DNA from 4 places in the Geobacillus sp. TFV-3 genome. Region 3 is predicted to be linked to each of the others. Evidence: riboswitches for the same ligand, from Rfam matches in the RefSeq annotation. Region 3 holds a riboswitch; each other region holds the start of a gene.
The links. A riboswitch is a leader RNA that binds a small molecule or an ion and turns the genes downstream of it on or off. The one in region 3 is predicted to bind S-adenosylmethionine.
Positions count from the first base shown of each region.

Region 1: it holds a riboswitch for S-adenosylmethionine, as region 3 does, so the genes downstream of both, BJQ97_RS14760 (methionine ABC transporter ATP-binding protein) here and mtnW (2,3-diketo-5-methylthiopentyl-1-phosphate enolase) in region 3, are expected to answer to the same signal.
Region 2: it holds a riboswitch for S-adenosylmethionine, as region 3 does, so the genes downstream of both, metK (methionine adenosyltransferase) here and mtnW (2,3-diketo-5-methylthiopentyl-1-phosphate enolase) in region 3, are expected to answer to the same signal.
Region 4: it holds a riboswitch for S-adenosylmethionine, as region 3 does, so the genes downstream of both, BJQ97_RS10640 (hypothetical protein) here and mtnW (2,3-diketo-5-methylthiopentyl-1-phosphate enolase) in region 3, are expected to answer to the same signal.

Region 1 covers NZ_MPSP01000001.1:2,891,475-2,896,560, forward strand. The annotation lists gene BJQ97_RS14740 (carboxymuconolactone decarboxylase family protein) at 1-135, opposite strand, end outside; gene BJQ97_RS14745 (hypothetical protein) at 232-417, shown strand; gene BJQ97_RS14750 (MetQ/NlpA family ABC transporter substrate-binding protein) at 544-1,395, opposite strand; gene BJQ97_RS14755 (methionine ABC transporter permease) at 1,411-2,079, opposite strand; gene BJQ97_RS14760 (methionine ABC transporter ATP-binding protein) at 2,069-3,097, opposite strand; SAM riboswitch class I at 3,189-3,298, opposite strand; gene BJQ97_RS14765 (sterol-binding protein) at 3,371-3,718, opposite strand; gene BJQ97_RS14770 (thioredoxin family protein) at 3,870-4,187, opposite strand; gene BJQ97_RS14775 (toprim domain-containing protein) at 4,184-4,543, opposite strand; gene BJQ97_RS14780 (YusG family protein) at 4,641-4,877, opposite strand; gene gcvH (glycine cleavage system protein GcvH) at 4,952-5,086, opposite strand, start outside.
Region 2 covers NZ_MPSP01000001.1:682,640-687,725, forward strand. The annotation lists gene pckA (phosphoenolpyruvate carboxykinase (ATP)) at 68-1,654, opposite strand; SAM riboswitch class I at 2,138-2,252, shown strand; gene metK (methionine adenosyltransferase) at 2,382-3,593, shown strand; gene BJQ97_RS03485 (gamma carbonic anhydrase) at 3,621-4,169, opposite strand; gene BJQ97_RS03490 (tetraprenyl-beta-curcumene synthase family protein) at 4,509-5,086, shown strand, end outside.
Region 3 covers NZ_MPSP01000001.1:2,490,584-2,495,669, reverse strand. The annotation lists gene BJQ97_RS12560 (carbon-nitrogen family hydrolase) at 46-858, opposite strand; gene BJQ97_RS12555 (pyridoxal phosphate-dependent aminotransferase) at 955-2,142, shown strand; SAM riboswitch class I at 2,227-2,335, shown strand; gene mtnW (2,3-diketo-5-methylthiopentyl-1-phosphate enolase) at 2,407-3,648, shown strand; gene mtnX (2-hydroxy-3-keto-5-methylthiopentenyl-1-phosphate phosphatase) at 3,645-4,307, shown strand; gene BJQ97_RS12540 (methylthioribulose 1-phosphate dehydratase) at 4,304-4,936, shown strand; gene BJQ97_RS12535 (1,2-dihydroxy-3-keto-5-methylthiopentene dioxygenase) at 4,970-5,086, shown strand, end outside.
Region 4 covers NZ_MPSP01000001.1:2,110,838-2,115,923, forward strand. The annotation lists gene BJQ97_RS10625 (PaaI family thioesterase) at 21-437, shown strand; gene BJQ97_RS10630 (PaaI family thioesterase) at 574-1,056, opposite strand; gene BJQ97_RS10635 (VOC family protein) at 1,178-1,561, opposite strand; gene BJQ97_RS10640 (hypothetical protein) at 1,581-1,913, opposite strand; SAM riboswitch class I at 1,984-2,088, opposite strand; gene opp4A (oligopeptide ABC transporter substrate-binding protein) at 2,147-3,925, opposite strand; gene BJQ97_RS10650 (ABC transporter permease) at 3,941-4,849, opposite strand; gene opp4B (oligopeptide ABC transporter permease) at 4,871-5,086, opposite strand, start outside.

The DNA.
Region 1 (5,086 bases), 400 kb from region 3:
CCCTTCGGCAAAGCATGCTTCCGTAAAGGCGTTAAACCGTTCCGCCACGTTCGGAAGTTTTTGGGTGAACGCCCCAAGCCCTTCCTTATAGTGGCGAAGCGCCGTTTCGACCGACGCATATGTTCCGTTGTTCATCTTCGTTTTCCTCCTTTGCTCGTTTCAGTTGTTAGTATGCATGGAGGAAAACGAAATTAAACAACGAATTGTATTGAGAAAAAGGAGGAGATAACCATGGCTCGTTGGTTTGTCTTTTGGCTGACTGCCGTTGCCGTTTCATTCATCGTTTGGCTGGGCATCGCCTCCATGTGGAACGAGCAAGGAGACGGAGAGCTGAGTCTGGCGGCGGTGATCATGTTGCAAAACTGCGCCATCATCGTGATGCTCGCCGCCGTGCTGGCGCGCTTGAACGGTCGATGAAGCAGCGGAAAAGCAGGTTGACCACGGCGCCCTCGCATTGAGAACCGTTTTGAACGTTGGAGCTTTCTTCGGGCAAGGGGGCGGCTTTTTTGGGACAAATAAAGAAACGGAAGCGAAATGCTCCCGTTATTGATTGGTTTCCGCCGCTGGAATGACGGCGCCGTGGTATTTTTCTTTGATGAAGTCTTGAATTTCTTTCGATTGCAGCACTTCGACAAGCGTTTTGATTTCTTTCCGGTTTTCATCGCCTTTGCGCACCGCAACAATGTTCACATACGGATTATTTTTCGGCGACTCAACGGCGATCGGGTCTTTCGCCGGATCCAAACCGGCATCAAGCGCATAGTTGGCGTTGATCAGCACGGCATCGCCTTCGCCGTTTTTGTAAATTTGCGGAAGCAGCCCAGCGTCGACGTCGGCCTTAAATTTCAAATGTTTCGGGTTTTCCACGATGTCGTTGACCGTCGCTTTCGTTTTATCGACACCCGGTTTCAATTTAATGAGCCCTTTTTCTTGCAGCATCGACAAAATGCGGCCATGGTCGGCGACCGAGTTGCTCATGATGATCGTCGCACCGTCCGGCAGTTCTTCAATGCTTTTGTATTTTTTCGAGTATAAGCCGATCGGCTCGATATGAATGCCCCCGGCGTTGACGAAATCATAGCCGTATTCTTTCTTTTGCGATTCTAAATACGGGATGTGTTGGAAGTAGTTGGCATCTATTTGCTTCTCCGCCAACGCTTTGTTCGGCAAGATGTAATCTTGGAATGTGATGATCTCCAAGTCGATGCCTTTTTTCTTCAAAATCGGTTTCGCTTTTTCCAAAATTTCCGCATGCGGCACGTTTGAGGCGCCGACTTTCAGCTTCACCAAATTGCCGTCTTTGCCGCCTTCCGCGTTGTCGTTCTTGTTGCCGCCGCATGCCGCCAAAGCCAAGACGAGAACGGCCGCGAGCAGAGCGCCAAGCCATTTTTTCATCGAGTTCTTCCTCCTTTATCGTTTATCAATTTTCGAAGTGACAAAGTCACCGATAAACTGAATGACAAAGACAATGATAAGCACCAATACGGTCGCGACAAACGTCACATCGTTATGGTTGCGCTGGAACCCTTCCAAATACGCCAAGTTCCCAAGCCCGCCGGCGCCGATGGCTCCAGCCATCGCTGTGTAGCCGACAAGCGACACCGCCGTGACGGTAATGCCGGAGACAAGCGCCGGCAGCGATTCGGGCAAGAGCACTTTCCAAATGATTGTCCACGTTGAGGCGCCCATCGCTTGGGCTGCTTCGATGACTCCTTTATCAATTTCGCGAAGCGCGATTTCGACCATGCGGGCGTAAAACGGCGCAGCTCCAATGACCAGAGCCGGCAGCGCCGCATTGGCGCCAAGCATCGTCCCGACGAGCCATGTTGTAAACGGAATGAGCAAAATGATCAAAATAATAAACGGAATGGAGCGGAAAATGTTCACAAACGCAGCAATCACTGTATTGACAAACCGGTTTTCCCACAGGTTTCCTTTCGCTGTCAAAAACAACAGCAAGCCAAGAACGATCCCGAGGACGAAGGTGGCCGCCACCGCCACTCCCGTCATATACAGCGTCTCGACCGTCGCCGCCCACATCGTCTCCCATTGCACGTTCGGCAGGAGGTCAGCGAGCATCTTGAATCACCTCCACCGCCACTTGCTGGCGTTGAATATAGTCAAGCACCCGGTCGATTTCATCCTTCGCTCCGTCGAGGTGCACGAACAACACCCCATAGGCGCCTTGATGGGTTTGCGAAATTTTCCCTTGCAAAATGTTGACATCAACAGCAAACTGCCGCACCACTTCGGTGATGAGCGGCTTTCCGGCGGCTGCGCCGACGAACGTCAGCTGGGCGATCAGCCCGTTCGGGTATTGGCCAAACAAATGGGAAATCGCTTCTTCCGTCTCCTCAGGCTCGATCAATTGTTGGACGAACCGCTTCGTAATCGGCTGCTGCGGGTGGCGGAACACATGCAGCACTTCGCCTTGCTCAACGATTCGGCCGCTTTCCATCACGGCGACGCGGTCGCAAATTTTGCGGATGACGTGCATTTCATGGGTGATGAGCACAATCGTCAGCCCAAGACGTTTGTTGATGTCAACGAGCAAGTCTAAAATCGCATCGGTCGTCTGCGGGTCCAACGCCGATGTCGCCTCGTCGCAAAGCAGCACTTTCGGATTGTTCGCCAGCGCGCGGGCAATGCCGACCCGCTGTTTTTGCCCGCCACTCAGCTGCGACGGGTAGGCATCCTCGCGCCCGGAAAGGCCGACAAGCTCGATCAATTCACCCACCCGCTTGTTCCGCTCCTCTTTCGGGACGCCGGCAATTTCAAGCGGAAAGGCAATGTTTTCCCTGACGGTGCGCGACCAAAGCAAGTTGAAATGCTGAAAAATCATTCCGATTTCTTGGCGCGCCTTGCGCAGCTCTCGGCCTTTGATGCGCGCCATATCGCGTCCGGCGACAACCACCCGGCCGCTCGTCGGCTTCTCGAGCCCATTGAGCAATCGAATGAGCGTGCTTTTCCCCGCGCCGCTGTAGCCGATGATGCCGAAAATTTCCCCTTCGCGAATTTCAAGCGACACGTTGTCGACGGCCGTGACCGAACCGTTGGCCGCTTGATAAATTTTCGTCACTTGTTCTAATGCAATCATTGTTTCACCTTCCTTTCTCCCAAGGCAGCAGAGCACAAAAAGAAAACCTTTCTGCCCGCAGAGAACAGAAAGGTATTGTTCACCATTCCGTCTCTTATCTCTCAAAGCAGGCCGCTTTGTGTGAATTGGCACCATTTCAGCGCATGCGCTGACGGTTGCCGGGCTTCATTGGGCACATCCCTCCACCTCTCTTGATAAGAGCGCAACAATCGTCTATTCAATTATTACAAATCTGATTGTATCATCACTTGTCGAACGCTGTCAACAAATTTTTCACCCAACATGCCGATACGGTTTGGCCAAATGGAGGAGCGACTCAAGCAGTAGCAGATGGCGGAAGCTTCCTGACACGTACACTTCTTGCAGCCGCACGAGCTGCTGCAGCTTCAATTCCCCGTTCAACAACGACTCGATCGATGCTTTGGAACCTTTAATCGTCAATGTCTTCCGTTCATCGTGTTCCCTCTCCGCCGCAGCAGGCTCTTTGCCAACCATCAACAGCACGGTTTCATCCCCGCTTTCAAAGCGAACGCACAGCTGTTCATCCGGCAAAATCGGCAACAAATGGCGCAACCCTTGCATCCGTTCCACGAATTGCCCGACCAATTCGCGCATTTCCATGGACATCCCCCTCCTCCATTCCTTATATTTCTTTCACTTCCATTCTGAAGAGGGGAAATCCTTTACAAAAATCTCGACAACCCGTTGACGAATGAGCGCCGTTTTTGTCATTTCCCAAGAAATGTGTCAAACAGCGTCAAAAAAAGGCGAATCACTCGTCCGGCAAGCAGGCTTGAATCACTTCATACAAATACGGAACGGAGTGAAAGGCATACCACTTGCCCGCGATCGTTCCATCCCTAAAAAGAAGCAGGCACGGAACGCTTTCGATTTTCCACGCAGCCGCCTGCTCAGGAATATAGTTGATGTCCGTTTCATAAAACGGCAGCGCCGGAAACAACTGCTCCACCACCGTGAGCATCCGCCGCGCCAGCTGGCACGTGCCGCACAGCGGGGTATACAAGTAAAGGGCCAGAAGCGGCTCTCCTTCCACCACTCGTTTGACATCGTTTCGATCGATCGCTTTCACTCGCCTCTCCCTCTCATCAGCCATTCGATGCGGACGTCGAAATCGGCGCGCAGCAGCACTTGCGCCAAGTGCCAAATCGGAGCGGCCGCGACTTCACGGTACGCCCGGTCAATGTAAAGATGCTCCGCTTCTGGAAGCATGCGGCGAAACTGCCGGCGCAATTTTTCTCCCGCCTCATCGGCATCCGCCAGCAAGTACACATCATATCCTTCCAGCTCATCAGCCCATTCTTCCAAACGCGCGTCACTGATCGTGCCGTTCGTGCAAAGGATGACGACAGGCTCATTCAGGACAGCCGCCACTTTTTGCTTGTCCGATCGCCCTTCCACAATGATCACTTTTTCCACGCGTCGCATGTCCGACCCACCTAACTTCGAAAGGAGATACGATATTGTATGCCCCGCGCCGGCGAAAGGTGGAAAAAGAAAAGCAACGGCATCGCACCGTTGCCTTTCAACACCAGCCCGCTTCCCCGTCGCAGTCGACATATTTTTGGTCCGGTTCAACGGTAGCGGTCACCTGTTTGAAAATTCGCCCGTTTTGTTCGATATATCCATGTTTCAACGGGACGGCCGCCGGAAGCGGAAGGCGCCCGATGAGCTCTCCTTCCTCGTACAAGTCCAGCGAGCGGCCGTTCAGTTTGCCGATGATCCGGTCCGTGACATCCATGTGCTTCGTTTGCAACACCACAGCGAGCACCCCTTTTTCATCAAAATTCCGGTATGTATAGAGTGCCCGAATGGAAGCGAAGATTGCAGGAACGTTTATCCTTCGTTGATCATCGCTTCGTACTGCTCAGCCGTCAACAAGTGGTCCATTTCGCTCAAATCGTTCGGTTTGACGACGATCATCCACGCTTTGTCATAGGGCGATTCGTTCACGTACTCCGGATGGTCGTT
Region 2 (5,086 bases), 1.8 Mb from region 3:
CAAAGCAAAGGAAAGAACAGAAAAAACGGCCGGACAGGGAACGGCTCCCTGTCCGGCCGGGTTCTTGTTAAACGAGCGGTCCGCCGAGTTTTTCAATGGACGGATCGATGTGGGCGAATTTTTGGAAGTTGGCGCGGAACTTTTGCGCCAGCTCTTTCGCTTTTTGTTCGTACGCCTGTTTGTCGGCCCATGTGTTTTGCGGCTGAAGGACGTCATCGGGCACGCCCGGGACGTGCGCCGGGATGGCGAGGCCGAAAATCGGGTCTTGCACCGTCTCGACGTTGTCGAGCTCCCCTTCGACGGCGGCTTGCACCATCGCGCGGGTGTAGGCGAGCTTCATGCGGCTGCCGACGCCGTACGGCCCCCCGGTCCAGCCGGTGTTGACCAAAAAGACGCGGACGTTGTGTTCGGCGATTTTTTGCCCGAGCATTTCCGCGTATTCGACGGCCGGGCGCGGCAAAAACGGCGCGCCAAAGCATGTCGAGAACGTCGCTTCCGGTTCAGTGACGCCGCGTTCGGTGCCGGCGAGCTTGCTTGTGTAGCCGCTCAAGAAATGGTACATCGCCTGTTCACGCGTCAGCTTGCTGATCGGCGGCAGGACGCCGAACGCATCGGCCGTCAAAAACACGATCGTGGACGGATGGCCGGCGACGCTCGGATCGATGATGTTTTGGATCGCTTGAAGCGGGTAGGCGGCGCGCGTGTTTTCCGTCAGCGTGCCGTCGTCGTAATTCGGCACGCGCGTCGCGTCATCGAGGATGACGTTTTCGAGCACCGCGCCGAAGCCGATGGCGTCAAAAATTTGCGGCTCTTTTTCACGCGATAGATGGATGCATTTTGCATAGCAGCCGCCTTCGATGTTGAAAATGCCTCGGCTTGACCAGCCGTGTTCGTCATCGCCGATCAAGCGGCGGTTCGGGTCGGTCGAAAGCGTCGTTTTTCCCGTTCCCGACAAGCCGAAAAAGAGGGCGACGTCGCCTTCCTGGCCGACGTTGGCCGAGCAGTGCATCGGCAGGATGCCTTGTTCCGGCAGCAAATAGTTCATCACCGAGAAAATCGATTTTTTCATTTCTCCGGCATATTCGGTGCCGCCGATCAACACGGTGCGCCGTTCAAACGAGATGATGATGAACGCTTCCGAGCGCGTGCCGTCCACATTCGGGTCGGCTTTAAAGTTCGGCGCGCAAATGACCGTAAATTGCGGCTCATGCGCGGCGAGCTCCTCGGCGCTCGGGCGGATGAACAGCTGATGGACGAACAAGTTGTGCCAAGCGAATTCGTTGACGACTTGAATCGGCAGCCGATATTTCGGATCGGCGCCGGCAAAGCCTTTAAACACGAACAGCTCATCTTTCTTCATTAAATAATCGAGCACTTTGTCGTACAGTTTATCAAACGTCTCCGGAGACATCGGTTGGTTGACCGCTCCCCAGTCGATCGTTTGCTTCGTTGATGGTTCTTCGACGATGTATTTGTCTTTCGGCGACCGTCCGGTGTACTTGCCGGTTGTCACCGCGACCGCCCCGGTGTGGGTCAGCCGTCCTTCATTCCGCTGCAGCACTTTCTCGACGAGCTCGGCGACGGACAGTTGATGGCGAACGTACGGTTTTTGCAGCAATACATCAAGCTTATTTGTCATGTTTGCGATCCCCATATTCAAAACCTGCCTTCTTTTTATAATCACTCTTGAAAATAGTATAACACATTTTTATTAATAGTCCATACTAATTGTGTGGGTTTTTCAAACTTTATTTTTCCCCATTTCCTTAGAGGGATGGTGAAAAACGACCGATTTCGCCGAACCCGTTGCTTTCGGATGAAAGAGAAGCGTTGATTTTACAGGACTTCTCAATTTGAGAAGGGAGTCCGTTTTCCGCGACTTTTCACTAAATCACCAGCCTTTTAGAGGACTGGTGATTTAACTGAAAATGCCGCTCTCCAGCGATGTTTTTCAAATTGAGAAATCCTGCAAAGCCGGTCCTTCATTTTCACGGAGAACCACTGATTGGAGAAGAACAGTGGTTTCTTCACCAGCCTTTTAGAGGAAAGAATTTTCGCGGCTGGAAATGATAAAAAATGAATTTTGATAGTTGACTTTGCCGATTCCATTGCGATATGATAAGTCATTGAACGGATACTCTTATCCCGAGCCGGTGGAGGGACAGGCCCGATGAAACCCAGCAACCGTCACAACTTTACATGTGTGAAATGGTGCTAACCTGTGGCAAGGCGCAGTCCTTGAACGATAAGAGTGAAAGGAAGCAATACGATTGCCATGACCTTTCCTCAGCCGTTACAGGAAAGGTTTTTTATATTGCGAAGGGAAAAAGGGAAATGAGTTCCGTGTCGCCACATTATGCCAAGAGGAGGAAACAAACCGAATGTCAGCCAAACGCCGCTTGTTTACTTCAGAGTCTGTGACGGAAGGACATCCGGATAAAATTTGCGACCAAATTTCTGATGCGATTTTGGATGCCATTTTGGAAAAAGACCCGAACGCCCGCGTCGCCTGCGAAACGAGCGTCACGACGGGACTTGTGCTCGTCAGCGGGGAAATCACGACATCAACGTACGTGGACATTCCGCGCATCGTCCGCGATACGGTCCGGGAGATCGGCTACACGCGCGCCAAATACGGGTTTGACGCCGATACGTGCGCGGTGTTGACGTCGATTGACGAACAATCGCCGGACATTGCGATGGGGGTTGACCGAGCGCTCGAGGCGCGTGAAGGCCAAATGACTGACGAGGAAATTGAAGCGATCGGCGCCGGCGACCAAGGGCTCATGTTTGGTTTTGCCTGCAATGAGACGGAAGAATTGATGCCGTTGCCGATTTCGCTTGCGCACCGCTTGGCGCGCCGCTTGGCGGAAGTGCGCAAAACGGACGTCCTGCCGTACTTGCGGCCGGACGGGAAAACGCAAGTGACGATTGAATACGATGAAAACGGCAAACCGGTGCGCGTCGATACGATCGTCGTTTCCGCGCAGCACCATCCGGAAATTACGCAGGATCAAATCCAACGCGACATTAAGGAGCATGTCATCAAGCCGGTCGTGCCGGCGGAACTGCTGGATGAGAACACGAACTATTTCATCAACCCGACAGGGCGGTTTGTCATCGGCGGTCCGCAAGGGGATGCCGGATTGACGGGGCGGAAAATCATTGTCGATACGTACGGCGGCTACGCCCGCCACGGCGGCGGCGCGTTCTCGGGCAAAGATCCGACGAAAGTCGACCGTTCGGCGGCGTATGCGGCCCGCTATGTCGCGAAAAACATCGTTGCGGCAGGATTGGCCGATAAATGCGAAGTGCAGCTCGCCTACGCGATTGGCGTTGCCCGCCCGGTCTCGATTTCGATCGATACGTTCGGCACGGGCAAAGTGTCGGAAGACATTTTGGTTGAAGTCGTGCGCAACAACTTCGATCTCCGCCCGGCGGGCATCATCAAAATGCTCGACTTGCGCCGCCCGATTTACAAACAGACGGCCGCTTACGGCCATTTTGGGCGTACGGACATCGACCTGCCGTGGGAGCGCACCGACAAAGCCGCCTTGTTGAAAGAACAAGCGCTGGCGTTGGCGGATAAGTGATGAAAGAAAAAGAGCTGCCTAACCTGATCACGGCAGCTCTTTTTTGTTGGCGCACGATGTCCGCTGTTGCTGCAGCGCTTTGTAATACTGCCCTTTCTCGACATATTCGCGGCGGATGCGCTCCATTTCACGGATGTCGTCGTCCGTCAGCTCGCGGACGACTTTCGCCGGCCGGCCGAGGGCGAGCGTGTTGGGCGGAATTTTTTTGCCCGGCGGCACTAAACTGCCGGCGCCGATAAACGCGCCTTCCCCGATTTCCGCGCGGTCCAAAATGATCGAGCCCATGCCGATCAGCGAGTTTTGGCGCACGATGGCGCTGTGCAAAATGACTTGATGGCCGACCGTCACGCCGTCTTCAATGATAAGCGGATTGTTTGGACTTTGATGCAAAATTGAGTTATCTTGAATATTGACCCGGTTGCCGATGATGGTCGGCGCCACGTCGCCGCGAATGACGGTGTTGAACCAAATGCTCGTCTCTTCGCCGATCACGACATCGCCGGTGATCGTCACATAGTCGGCGATAAAGGCGGAGGCGGCAATTTGCGGCGTTTTGCCTTTGTATGGGTAAATCATGGGCGTTCGTTCCTTTCTGTTGCAAAATCGATCGTTCACCATGTATTGTACAACGTTGCGTCCAAATCGCCAACGAAAGCGAGCGCGCCTAATCGGGATGGGTGAAAAACGTTTCTTTTCGCCCGATGAGTGGTTGGGATAGGGGAAGAAAATCCGATTTCACAAAGCTTCTCAACGTGGGAAGAACCGTTGTTGAGCGGCTTTTTCATTCCATGGCCCAACCCTTTTATGGTTTGCCCCGGCCGCATTGATGGCAATACTGGAAGACGAGATCGCAGGCTGTTCAGACGCGAAACGATTTTGGTTGCCGATAAGATGGAAATGCTAGGAGACGAGACCATGGTGTTTGCACCTGAGGTGAGCCGATTGAACATTCCGAAAAACCCCATCGCCTTGATGAAAATGGTGTATCGTGACGTGCTTCCGCTTGTCCACCGCGAGCTTGCCTATTGGCGGCGCCAAGCCGAGCGCATTCCCGATCCGGAATTGCGGCGCCAAGCGCTCGCGAGCATCGCGTCGAAAACGTTCCATTGCGAAGGCGGCTCTATTTTGGCGCTCTTAGCTGGAGAAAACATGGAGGATTGCATCCGCTTTATCGTTGCTTACCAGACGATCAGCGATTATTTGGATAATTTGTGCGACCGCAGCACCTCGCTTGATCCGCTTGACTTTCGCGCTTTGCATGATTCGATGCCCGACGCTTTGACGATCGGCGCGGAGCCGTCGAACTATTACCGCCATCGCCGCGAACAGGAGGACGGCGGCTATTTGCCGGCGCTCGTCCGCACGTGCCAAAAGGTGCTCGAGACGGTGCGCCATTATGAGACGATTGCCCCATTTTTGCATGAATTGGCCGGATATTATTGCGACTTGCAAGTGCATAAACATGTCGAAGCGAGCGAGCGGGTGCCGCGGCT
Region 3 (5,086 bases):
GTTTGGTTGCTTGATTCGAATGATACATGGTCGGTCAATCGATTGTCAATACATTTTGAAAAATTTTTTTGCCGCCTCGTAGTCATGCGGCCGGCGGTCGGCAAACACGGGGATGCGCGCACGGACGTCCGCAACGAGTTCGGGGGCAATGTCGGCCGAGAGAATGCCTGGCTTCTCGTCCGCCTCGGCGATCACTTCGCCCCATGGGTCGATGACGAGCGAATGGCCGGCAAAGACGTTGTTCGGGTCGCGGCCCGCCCGGTTGCAGGCGACGACGTAGCATTGGTTTTCGATCGCCCGCGCCATCAGGAGCGTCTGCCAATGGTGCAGGCGGGGAAGCGGCCATTCGGCGACGACAAACAGCACTTCCGCCCCAGCCAACGCATGGGCGCGAATCCACTCCGGAAAGCGGATGTCGTAGCAAATGACCCCGGCGCATGAAAGCCCGTCGAGTGAAAACAAGCCTAAGCTGCTTCCCGGTTGCAAATACAAATGTTCATCCATTAATTGAAACAGATGGAGTTTGCTATATTCGCCGACGATTTGGCCGCTGCGGTCGGCGACAATCATCGTATTTGTCACACCGGCGGCCGTTTTTTTGGCGACGGAACCGGCGATGAAATGAACACCGTGCGTTTGCGCTAAGCGGGAGGCGAACGCTTTCGCCCGTTCGGCGCCTTCGTCGGCAATCTCATCTAGGCGCGTCAAATCGTAGCCGGTCGTCCATAATTCCGGCAGCACGATGATATTCGCGCCATCCTTGACGGCCGATTCAATGGCGCTTTCTGCGCGCCGTTCGTTTTCGTTCGGGTCGCCAAATGCGATGTCAAGCTGGAGGCAGGCGATGCGGATCGTCATGAGTTTTCACCTCGAAAAAATTTTGCTTTACATTTTGCTTTTAACGATATATGATGTTGCACTAGAATTTCAAGAATTTTTAAGAAGGTGTGGGCGATGACAATGGAATTTCCTTTTTCCGAGCTGCTTGAGCAGCTGCCAAAGCAATTTTTCGCCTCGCTTGTCGCGAAAGTTGGGGAGAAAATCAAGGCCGGATGCGACGTGATCAATTTAGGACAAGGCAACCCGGATCAGCCGACGCCGGTGCACATTGTTGAAGCGATGCAGCGGGCGTCGGCCAATCCGAAATACCATAAATATTCGCCGTTTCAAGGCTATTCGTTTTTGAAAGAAGCCATCTCCGCGTTTTACGCACGTGAATATGGAGTGAAGATCGATTCGGCCCGCGAAGTGGCCATCTTGTTCGGCGGCAAAGCCGGGCTTGTCGAATTGCCGCTTTGCCTCGTCAATCCGGGAGATGTCGTGCTCGTCCCGGATCCCGGCTACCCCGACTACTGGTCGGGGATCGCCCTTGCCCGCGCGCGGATGGAAATGATGCCGCTTGCGGCGGAAAACGGTTTTTTGCCGGACTATGAAGCCATTCCGGCGGCAGCGGCCGACCGGGCGAAGTTGATGTTTTTAAATTACCCGAACAACCCGACCGGCGCGACGGCGACAAAGGAATTTTTCGCGGAGACGGTGGCGTTTGCCGCCAAGTACGGCATTGCCGTCGTGCACGATTTCGCTTATGGGGCGATCGGGTTTGACGGCCGAAAACCGGTCAGCTTCTTGGAAGCCGATGGGGCGAAAGACGTCGGCGTTGAGATTTACACCTTTTCGAAAACATACAATATGGCCGGCTGGCGCGTCGCGTTTGCCGTCGGCAACGAGCGGATCATTCGGGCGCTTGAGCTGCTTCAGGATCATTTGTATGTCAGCTTGTTCGGCGCCGTCCAGGAGGCGGCCGCCGCGGCGCTCCTTGGTCCACAAGATTGCGTAACGGAGCTGGTCGCCTTGTATGAAGCGCGCCGCAATGCGTTCATCGCCGCGCTCTGCGAGATCGGCTGGGAAGCGCCGGCGCCGTCCGGGTCGTTTTTCGCCTGGCTTCCGGTGCCAAAAGGCATATCATCCGCCGAGTTTGCTGACATGCTGCTTGAGCGGGCGCACGTCGCCGTCGCCCCAGGAATCGGGTTCGGTGAGCGCGGCGAAGGGTATGTGCGCGTCGGCCTGTTGACCGATGAAGAGCGGCTTCGCGAAGCGGCCGAGCGGATCGGCCGCCTTGGATTGTTTGAAAAAAATTTTTGAAAAATGATTGACAACGCCAATCGGTGATGTCATAATTCAAAGTAAATTTGCCAATCGTTTGACAAGTGCATAAACAAGCAGGCTTTCTTATCAAGAGCAGGCGGAGGGACGAGCCCAATGAAGCCCGGCAACCGGCTTGGCGCGCGCCAAGCACGGTGCTAATTCTTGCAGCGGAAACGCTGAGAGATAAGAAGAGCGCCATGAACGAGTGACGCCTCTTCTTATGAAGAGGCGTTTTTATTTCGGTGTTGAGAGGGATGAACGATGAGTGCAGTGATTGCAACGTATTTGCTTCATGATGAAAAAGACATTCGGAAAAAGGCGGAAGGGATCGCCCTCGGCTTGACGGTCGGCACGTGGACCGACTTGCCGGCATTAGAGCAAGAGCAGCTCCGCAAATATAAAGGGGAAGTCGTCGCGGTCGAAGAACTGGGTGAAAGCGAGCGGGTGAACGTCTATTTCGGCAAGCGGCTGAAGCGGGCAATCGTGAAAATCGCCTACCCGACGGTCAACTTCAGCGCCGATTTGCCGGCATTGTTGGTCACGACGTTCGGAAAATTGTCGCTCGATGGGGAAGTGCGGCTGCTTGATTTAGAGCTTCCGGATGAATGGAAGCGGCAGTTTCCCGGGCCGCGCTTTGGCATCGACGGCATTCGGGACAAAGTCGGGGTGCATAATCGCCCGCTGTTGATGAGCATTTTTAAAGGCATCATCGGCCGTGATTTGGCGTACTTGACGTCGGAATTGAAAAAACAGGCGCTCGGCGGCGTTGACCTGGTCAAAGACGATGAAATTTTGTTTGACAGCGAGCTTCTTCCGTTTGAAAAGCGGATCACCGAGGGCAAGGCGGCGCTTCAGGAAGTGTATGAACAAACGGGCAAGCGGACGCTCTATGCCGTCAACTTGACCGGCAAAACGTTTGCGTTGAAGGACAAAGCGAAACGAGCCGCTGAGCTTGGCGCTGATGTGCTGTTGTTTAACGTCTTCGCTTACGGGCTTGACGTGCTGCAAGCGTTGCGCGAGGATGAAGAGATTGCGTTGCCGATTATGGCTCACCCGGCGTTCAGCGGCGCTGTTACGCCGTCCGAATTTTATGGGGTGGCGCCTTCGCTTTGGCTTGGAAAGCTTTTGCGGCTCGCCGGCGCCGATTTCGTCCTGTTCCCGTCGCCGTACGGCAGCGTCGCCTTGGAGCGCGAGCAGGCGCTCGGCATCGCCAAGGCGTTGACGGATGAACAAGAACCGTTTGCCCGGGCGTTTCCGGTGCCGTCGGCTGGCATTCATCCAGGATTGGTGCCGCTCCTTGTCCGCGATTTCGGCCTTGACAGCATCGTCAACGCCGGCGGCGGCATTCACGGCCATCCGGACGGGGCGATCGGGGGCGGCCGGGCGTTTCGCACGGCGATCGACGCGGTGCTGGCCGGCCGTCCGCTCCGCGCGGCGGCAGCAGAAAACGAAGCGCTGCAAAAAGCGATTGACCGCTGGGGCGTCGTTGAGGTGGAAGCATGACGAAACAGCTCGTTCTCTTTTGCGATTTTGACGGCACAATTACGGAAAACGACAACATCATCGCCATTATGAAACAGTTCGCCCCGCCGGAGTGGGAGGCGTTAAAAGACGACATTCTCGCTGAGCGCATTTCCGTTCAGGAAGGAGTCGGGAAGATGTTTTCCCTCCTTCCGTCCGCATTGAAGGATGAAATTGTGGATTTCCTTCGGCGCACCGCCCGGTTGCGTGCGGGATTCCGAGAGTTTGCCGCGTTTGCGAAAGAGCGGGGAATCCCGCTTTATATCGTCAGCGGCGGCATTGACTTTTTCGTCTATCCGCTGCTTGAAGGGCTCATTGAACCGGAGCGCATTTTTTGCAACGGCTCCGATTTCAGCGGTGAGACGATTCGCATTACATGGCCGCATGCGTGCGACAGCCAGTGCCAAAACGGCTGCGGCTGCTGCAAGCCATCGCTCCTTCGCAAGCTTGCCCGCCCGAACGGGTACCATGTCGTCATCGGCGATTCGATCACGGATTTAGCGGTGGCGAAGCAAGCGGATTACGTGCTGGCGCGCGACTTTTTGCTCGAAAAATGCCGAGCGCTCGGCTTGCCGCATGCGCCGTTTGCGACGTTTTTTGACGTGATTGATGCGTTGCAGCGGATGGAGGTGATCGTATGAGCATCGTCGTGAAAAAGTGGAATGAGCTCGCGGAAGTGAAAGCCGAGCTTGCCGCCCGCGACTGGTTTTTCGCGACAAGCGGCAACTTGTCGATCAAAGTGACGGACGACCCGTTGACGTTTTTGGTGACAGCGAGCGGCAAGGATAAGCGGAAGCAAACGGATGAAGATTTTCTGCTTGTTTCCTCCGCCGGAAAACCGGTGGAGGAAACAAGCTTGAAGCCATCGGCCGAGACGCTCTTGCACGCGGAAATTTACGGACGGACGAATGCCGGCTGCGTCTTGCACGTTCATACTGTCGACAACAACTTGATTTCTGAACTGTATGCGTCAAACGGGGAAGCGGTCTTTTCTGGCCAAGAAATCATCAAGGCGTTTGGCATTTGGGAGGAAAACGCCGCAGTGCGCATCCCGATCATTGACAATTACGCCGACATTCCGACGCTCGCTCGGGAGTTTGCGAACCATGTTCATGGCGACGCCGGCGCCGTGTTGATCCAAAACCACGGCATCACGGTCTGGGGCCGCGATGCGTTTGAAGCGAAAAAACATTTGGAGGCATGGGAGTTTTTGTTCCGCTGGCAGGTGAAACGGCTGCTTTTGCAGCGGGCCGGCCTGCCGGTTGGCTAATCCATATACATTTTTCCAAAGGGGATGTGAACAATGGCAGTCATCAAAGTGAGAAAAACGGGCCAAGTGATTGAAGGAGAAGACAATGTGCGCGCGTTTTTGAACAGCCAAGGTGTGTTGTATGAACATTGGGATATCACGAAACTGCCG
Region 4 (5,086 bases), 380 kb from region 3:
CAACAGAAAGGGTGTTCCAGATGAAGCCAATGACCAACTTGCACGATGTCATCGCCGGTCAAAGCGCGCCGCCGCCGTGCGACAAGTCGCTTGGCGTCCGCTTGACGGAAGCCCGAGACGGCTGTGCGAAAGGCGTATGGACGATCAGCGAATCGCTGCTCAACGGCAACGGGGTGATTATGGGCGGATTTGTCGGAGCGGCGGCGGACATTCTCATGGCTTATGCGGTGACGACCTTGCTTCGCGATGACCAAATGCACGCCTCCATTAACTTGCAGACGACGTTTCACCGCCCGGTGGCGGCTGGAGAAGCCGAAATCGAGGCTAGGGTGGAAAAGTTCGGGAAAACCGTCGCTTATGTGACCGCCATCGTGCGGCAAAACGGCAAAGACGTGGCGAGCGCGACATCATCGGTGCTGATTATGGATAAACCGTGAAAAAAGCGCTTTTATCCATGGACCAAAGGGGAATCATGCGCGGAAAGCCGATGCCAAAGCGGCCCGGGCGCAACGAGCGAAGCACCGGAGAAAACGCTGTCAAAAACAGCCTCTCTCCGGCGCTTTTCGCTGCTTGTTAGGTGCGGACAAACGTTTTCGGCATGACGACGGCCACGACTTGGCCGCGAGCGCACAGTTCGCCGTTGGCGAACACTTCCGTATCAACTTTCCATTTTTTTGGATGAATTTCTGTCACCGTCCCGACGGCGACAAGGGGCACCCCGTGCGGCGTCGGTTTGACGAAATCAACGTGAAGCGACGCCGTGACAAAGCGCGGCGGCGTTTCCCCACTGCCTGGTTCATGGCCGTTTTTCCGATGCAACGCCAGCGCCGCTGATCCTGTCCCATGACAGTCAATAAGCGAGGCGATCAGCCCGCCGTACACAAACCCAGGAATCGCTGTATGCTCCGGGCGCGGCGTATACACCGTCACCGTCTTGTCCCCTTGCCATCCGGTGCGGAAATGGTGGCCGTGTTCATTCAGCCGCCCGCAGCCATAGCACCAGGCAAATTCATCCGGATAGTCGTCTTGAATGGCGTGAATAACTTGCGGCTCCATCTCATTTTCCTCCTCTCTCTTTTTACTATACGTGGTGCGCCTCCCATTTTCCTGCTTCTTTGGCCAAACAGCGCTGAAACGGACAAAGGCGGCCCATGCGGCCGCCTTCTCCTTGCCGGATTTATCGTCCCGGCTCGTAAAACTCGATCCATTCCCCATCCGGGCCAAGGAAAAACAAATATTTCGCCCCGTTCGGAAGCGTCGTAATGTCGTCCCAAACAAGCGGGACACCGAGCGACTTGAGCCGTTCTTTCTCTTGCTCGATGCCTTCCACCGTAAACGCCACATGGTGCACTTTTCCTTCCGTCGGCAAGTTCGGGTTGTACCCTTCGATCAACTCAACGATGATCGAACCGTCAAGTCCTAAAAACGCCAGTTTCATCGTTCCGTTCGTATGGATCATCTCGCTTAGCAGCTCAAGGCCGACGACATTTTGATAAAACTCCTTCGATGTCTCAATGTCTTTCACTTGAATGCCGACATGCTCGAACTTTTTAACTGCCATTGCTCGCTCTCCCTTTCCATTATGGACTTGAAAACACCGACCATAAATACGGCGTCATGCGCGCAGGGAAAATCTCTTTTTTCCCGAGCTCTGTCCATATGTAGCGGTCAAGGGCGTACGGTCCGTCCGCCTTCCATTCGTCCGCCTCGCTGTTGGTCAACAAAACCGAAAAGGCTGTTCCTTGCGCTTTTCCATACAAATGAACGTATCCGTCCCCGCGGTCGACATGCACCGCCGCTTGCGGGTCAAACCGGATGAGCTCCGCCTGCACGCAGCGCATCACATGAACAGCGAACGCCGCGGCCGGCAAGTGCGACACCATGCAGGCGCGGAGAGAATAAAGTTCCGCCACCGTTTCTCTCACCTCCCATCAATCAAAAACCCCCTGCGCCTCGGAATGATGCGAAGGGGGTCATGAGCCATTCTTATCATCCAAAGCGAAACCGCTTTGCGGGTGTTAGCACCTTGCCGGCGGCAGGTTGCTGTGGGGTCATCAAGCCCGTTCTCTCGCCCACTCTTGATAAGGCGTATGCAATTTGTCTTTTATGTGATCATACACAACCCGCGACAGCAACCATTTTTCGCTTATTCCGCCACTTCCGGCTGTTCTGATGTGACTCCGACGTCTTTCCATGTCAGCTTCGAGCTTGGATCGACCGTGAAGTTGGCGACGCGGTTGTTGACCGCGTAGAGGGCCGAACGATACAACGTTGGAATAACCGGCACTTCTTCGTTCATCAACTTTTGCCACTCACTATAAATTTTCCGGCGGTATTCTTTGTCAAATGCCTGCTCGGAATGGCCTTTTTCAAGCAGTTCATCGTTTTTCTCATTCACCCAGCGCGAGTAGTTGAACATGACGTTGCGGCCGTACAATCCGTACGGGTCGACGTCTGTTCCCGTCCCCCACGCGGCGGCGTACACATCGACTTTCGGATCGTCTTTTTCAACCATGTCATAGAACGAGTTAAATTCCGCCAAGCGGCCGTCCACTAATTGGACATCCAAGCCGACATCTTTCCAGCCTTGCATATAAAACTTCGCCAACGGCTCGGCAATGTCGCCGCCGCTCATCGCCAAGAAGTTGATCGTGAACTTTTTGCCGTTCGGGTCTTCGCGCAGGCCATCGCCATCCACATCTTTATAGCCGGCCTCGTCGAGCAGCTGTTTCGCTTTTTTCGGGTTATACGTGTACCCTTTGATTGTTTTATCATGATAACCCGGGAACGACGGCGGAATGAGCGTTGTCGCCGGGAAGCGCAAGCCGTGGTACAGGCGGTCGGCCACCTCTTGGTTGTTGATGGCATATGCCATCGCTTGGCGCAGCTTTTTGTTTTGGAATTTCGGGTTGTCCATCACATTTTCTTGCTTTTTCGCATCCCAATGGCCGAGTTTAAAGCCGATGTAGTTGTAGGCCAAGTCGACTTTGCCAATAAACTGAATGTTTTTCGTTCCCTTCGCATTCGGATATTGATCCGTCGGGAATTCCGCAATGTCGATATCGCCTTTTTTCAACGCTTGCAGCACCACTTTCGGGCTGACGACTTTCAGAATGACCCCTTCCAAATTCGGCTTGCCGGCCCAGTAGTCATCGTTTCGGACGAACTCCACCGATTCGCCTGGCACGATTTTCTTCACTTTAAACGGGCCAAAGCCGATCGGATTTTTTCGGATTTTATCCGATTGCGCCAATTGTTTGATTGGCACGTCTTTCAAATAATGCTTCGGCAGCGGGTACGCCCAAATGCCGGTCAACACAGACGGGTTCGCATGCTTCCATGTGATCGTCAACGTCTTTTTGTCGACCACTTTAATGCCGGCGATTTTATTGGCTTTGCCGCTATGGTATTCGTCCATGCCGACGATGTCTTGGATGAGCGCGTCGCCGTAGCGGACACCGGTATAATCTTTATGGCCGATGACCAAATACGCATACTCCAAGTCTTCCGCCGTCACCGGCTGGCCGTCATGCCAGTTGACATTGTCCTTAATGCGAATCGTCATCGTTTTTTTGTCGTCGGACAGCTCATACGTGGCGGCGCCATCGTTCGTAATTTCATAGTCGCCGTTCGTACGGAAAAGCGACTCATCAAAAAATTGCAAAATTTCAGCATCTGGAGCTCCCGTGTAAAATGCGTAGCTGAGCGTTCCTTCAAATGGCGTGTCGGACACAAGGCCGTATTTCAACACGCCGCCATCGATGATTTTCCCGTCGTTTTTCACGGTCATCGGGAATTTGCTGATGTCTTCTTTTTGCGCAGCCGGTTTGTTTTTGTCTCCTCCTCCAGTCGTCGACGAGTTGCTCGTGCATCCGGCGAGCACGAGCAAGAGCGCGGCCAGCGCCGCCAACCACTTTTTCTTCACTGTTTTCTTCCCCCTTTATCCTAATCGTTGTCTTGCATCAGCCGCACGTTTTAACGCTTGGCCGATGAAATTTATGCACAGCATCATCACTAAAATGAGCAATGATGCAGGCAGCCATACCCACCATTTGTTTTGCAGCACGTCCGGGTTGGTCGCATAGCTGACCAACGTCCCCAAGCTCGGCGTGCTTTCCGGCAGGCCGAATCCAAGGTAAGTGAGCCCGGATTCAATGCCAATGTTGCCGGCTAAATTCAACGTCAAATTGACGATGATAATGGAGCTTAAATTCGGCAAAATTTGAAACAAAATGATTTTCCAATCCGGCGTTCCAAGCGTCTTTGAGGCGCTTACGTAATCCAACTCGCGCTCAGCGAGCGTTTTCGCACGGATGAGCCGAGCTTTGCCGGTCCATAAAAATGCACTCATAATCAAAATAAACGTCATGACGTTGTATTTCGGCACAATCGCCACAAACACGATGACCAGCATCAAAAATGGCAAGACAAGAATGAAGTCGATGATGCGCATAATGACATTGTCAACCCAACCGCCGAAATAGCCGGCCACCAACCCGACAACGAGGCCGATCGCCCCAGTGATCAACGTAATGGCCAGCCCGATCGTAAAGGAATTGCGGGCGCCGATAATCAGTTGACCGAACACATCGCGGCCGCCGTAGTCAGTACCGAGCCAATGTTCCGCCGATGGCGGCGAGTGGATGGCCAAAAAGTCCACTTTCACAATTTCCTCTTGATCTAAAAAAATCGAAGCTCCATAGACGATCAGCAAAATGATGGTCAATATAATAAGAGAGACAAGAGCGAGCCGATCACGGACGAGCTCCCGCCACATAATCGAGAGGGCGGAAGGGCTTTTTTCAACGGTTATGTCGACTGGTGCAGGGCTGTTGACCTCGATTTTCATGTTCAATGCCTTCCTCCCTTCCTACTCAATGCGAATGCGCGGGTCGACCGCACTTAAAATGATGTCGGACAACAATGTCCCCACTAGCGTCGCCACGCCGGAAATCATGACGAGCGCCGTCACGACGCTGTAGTCGCGCTGCATAATCGACTGCAAAAACAACTGACCAAGCCCAGGATAGCTGTAAATCGACTCTAAAAAGACCGACCCGCCAATAAGCCCAGTAATTTCATATCC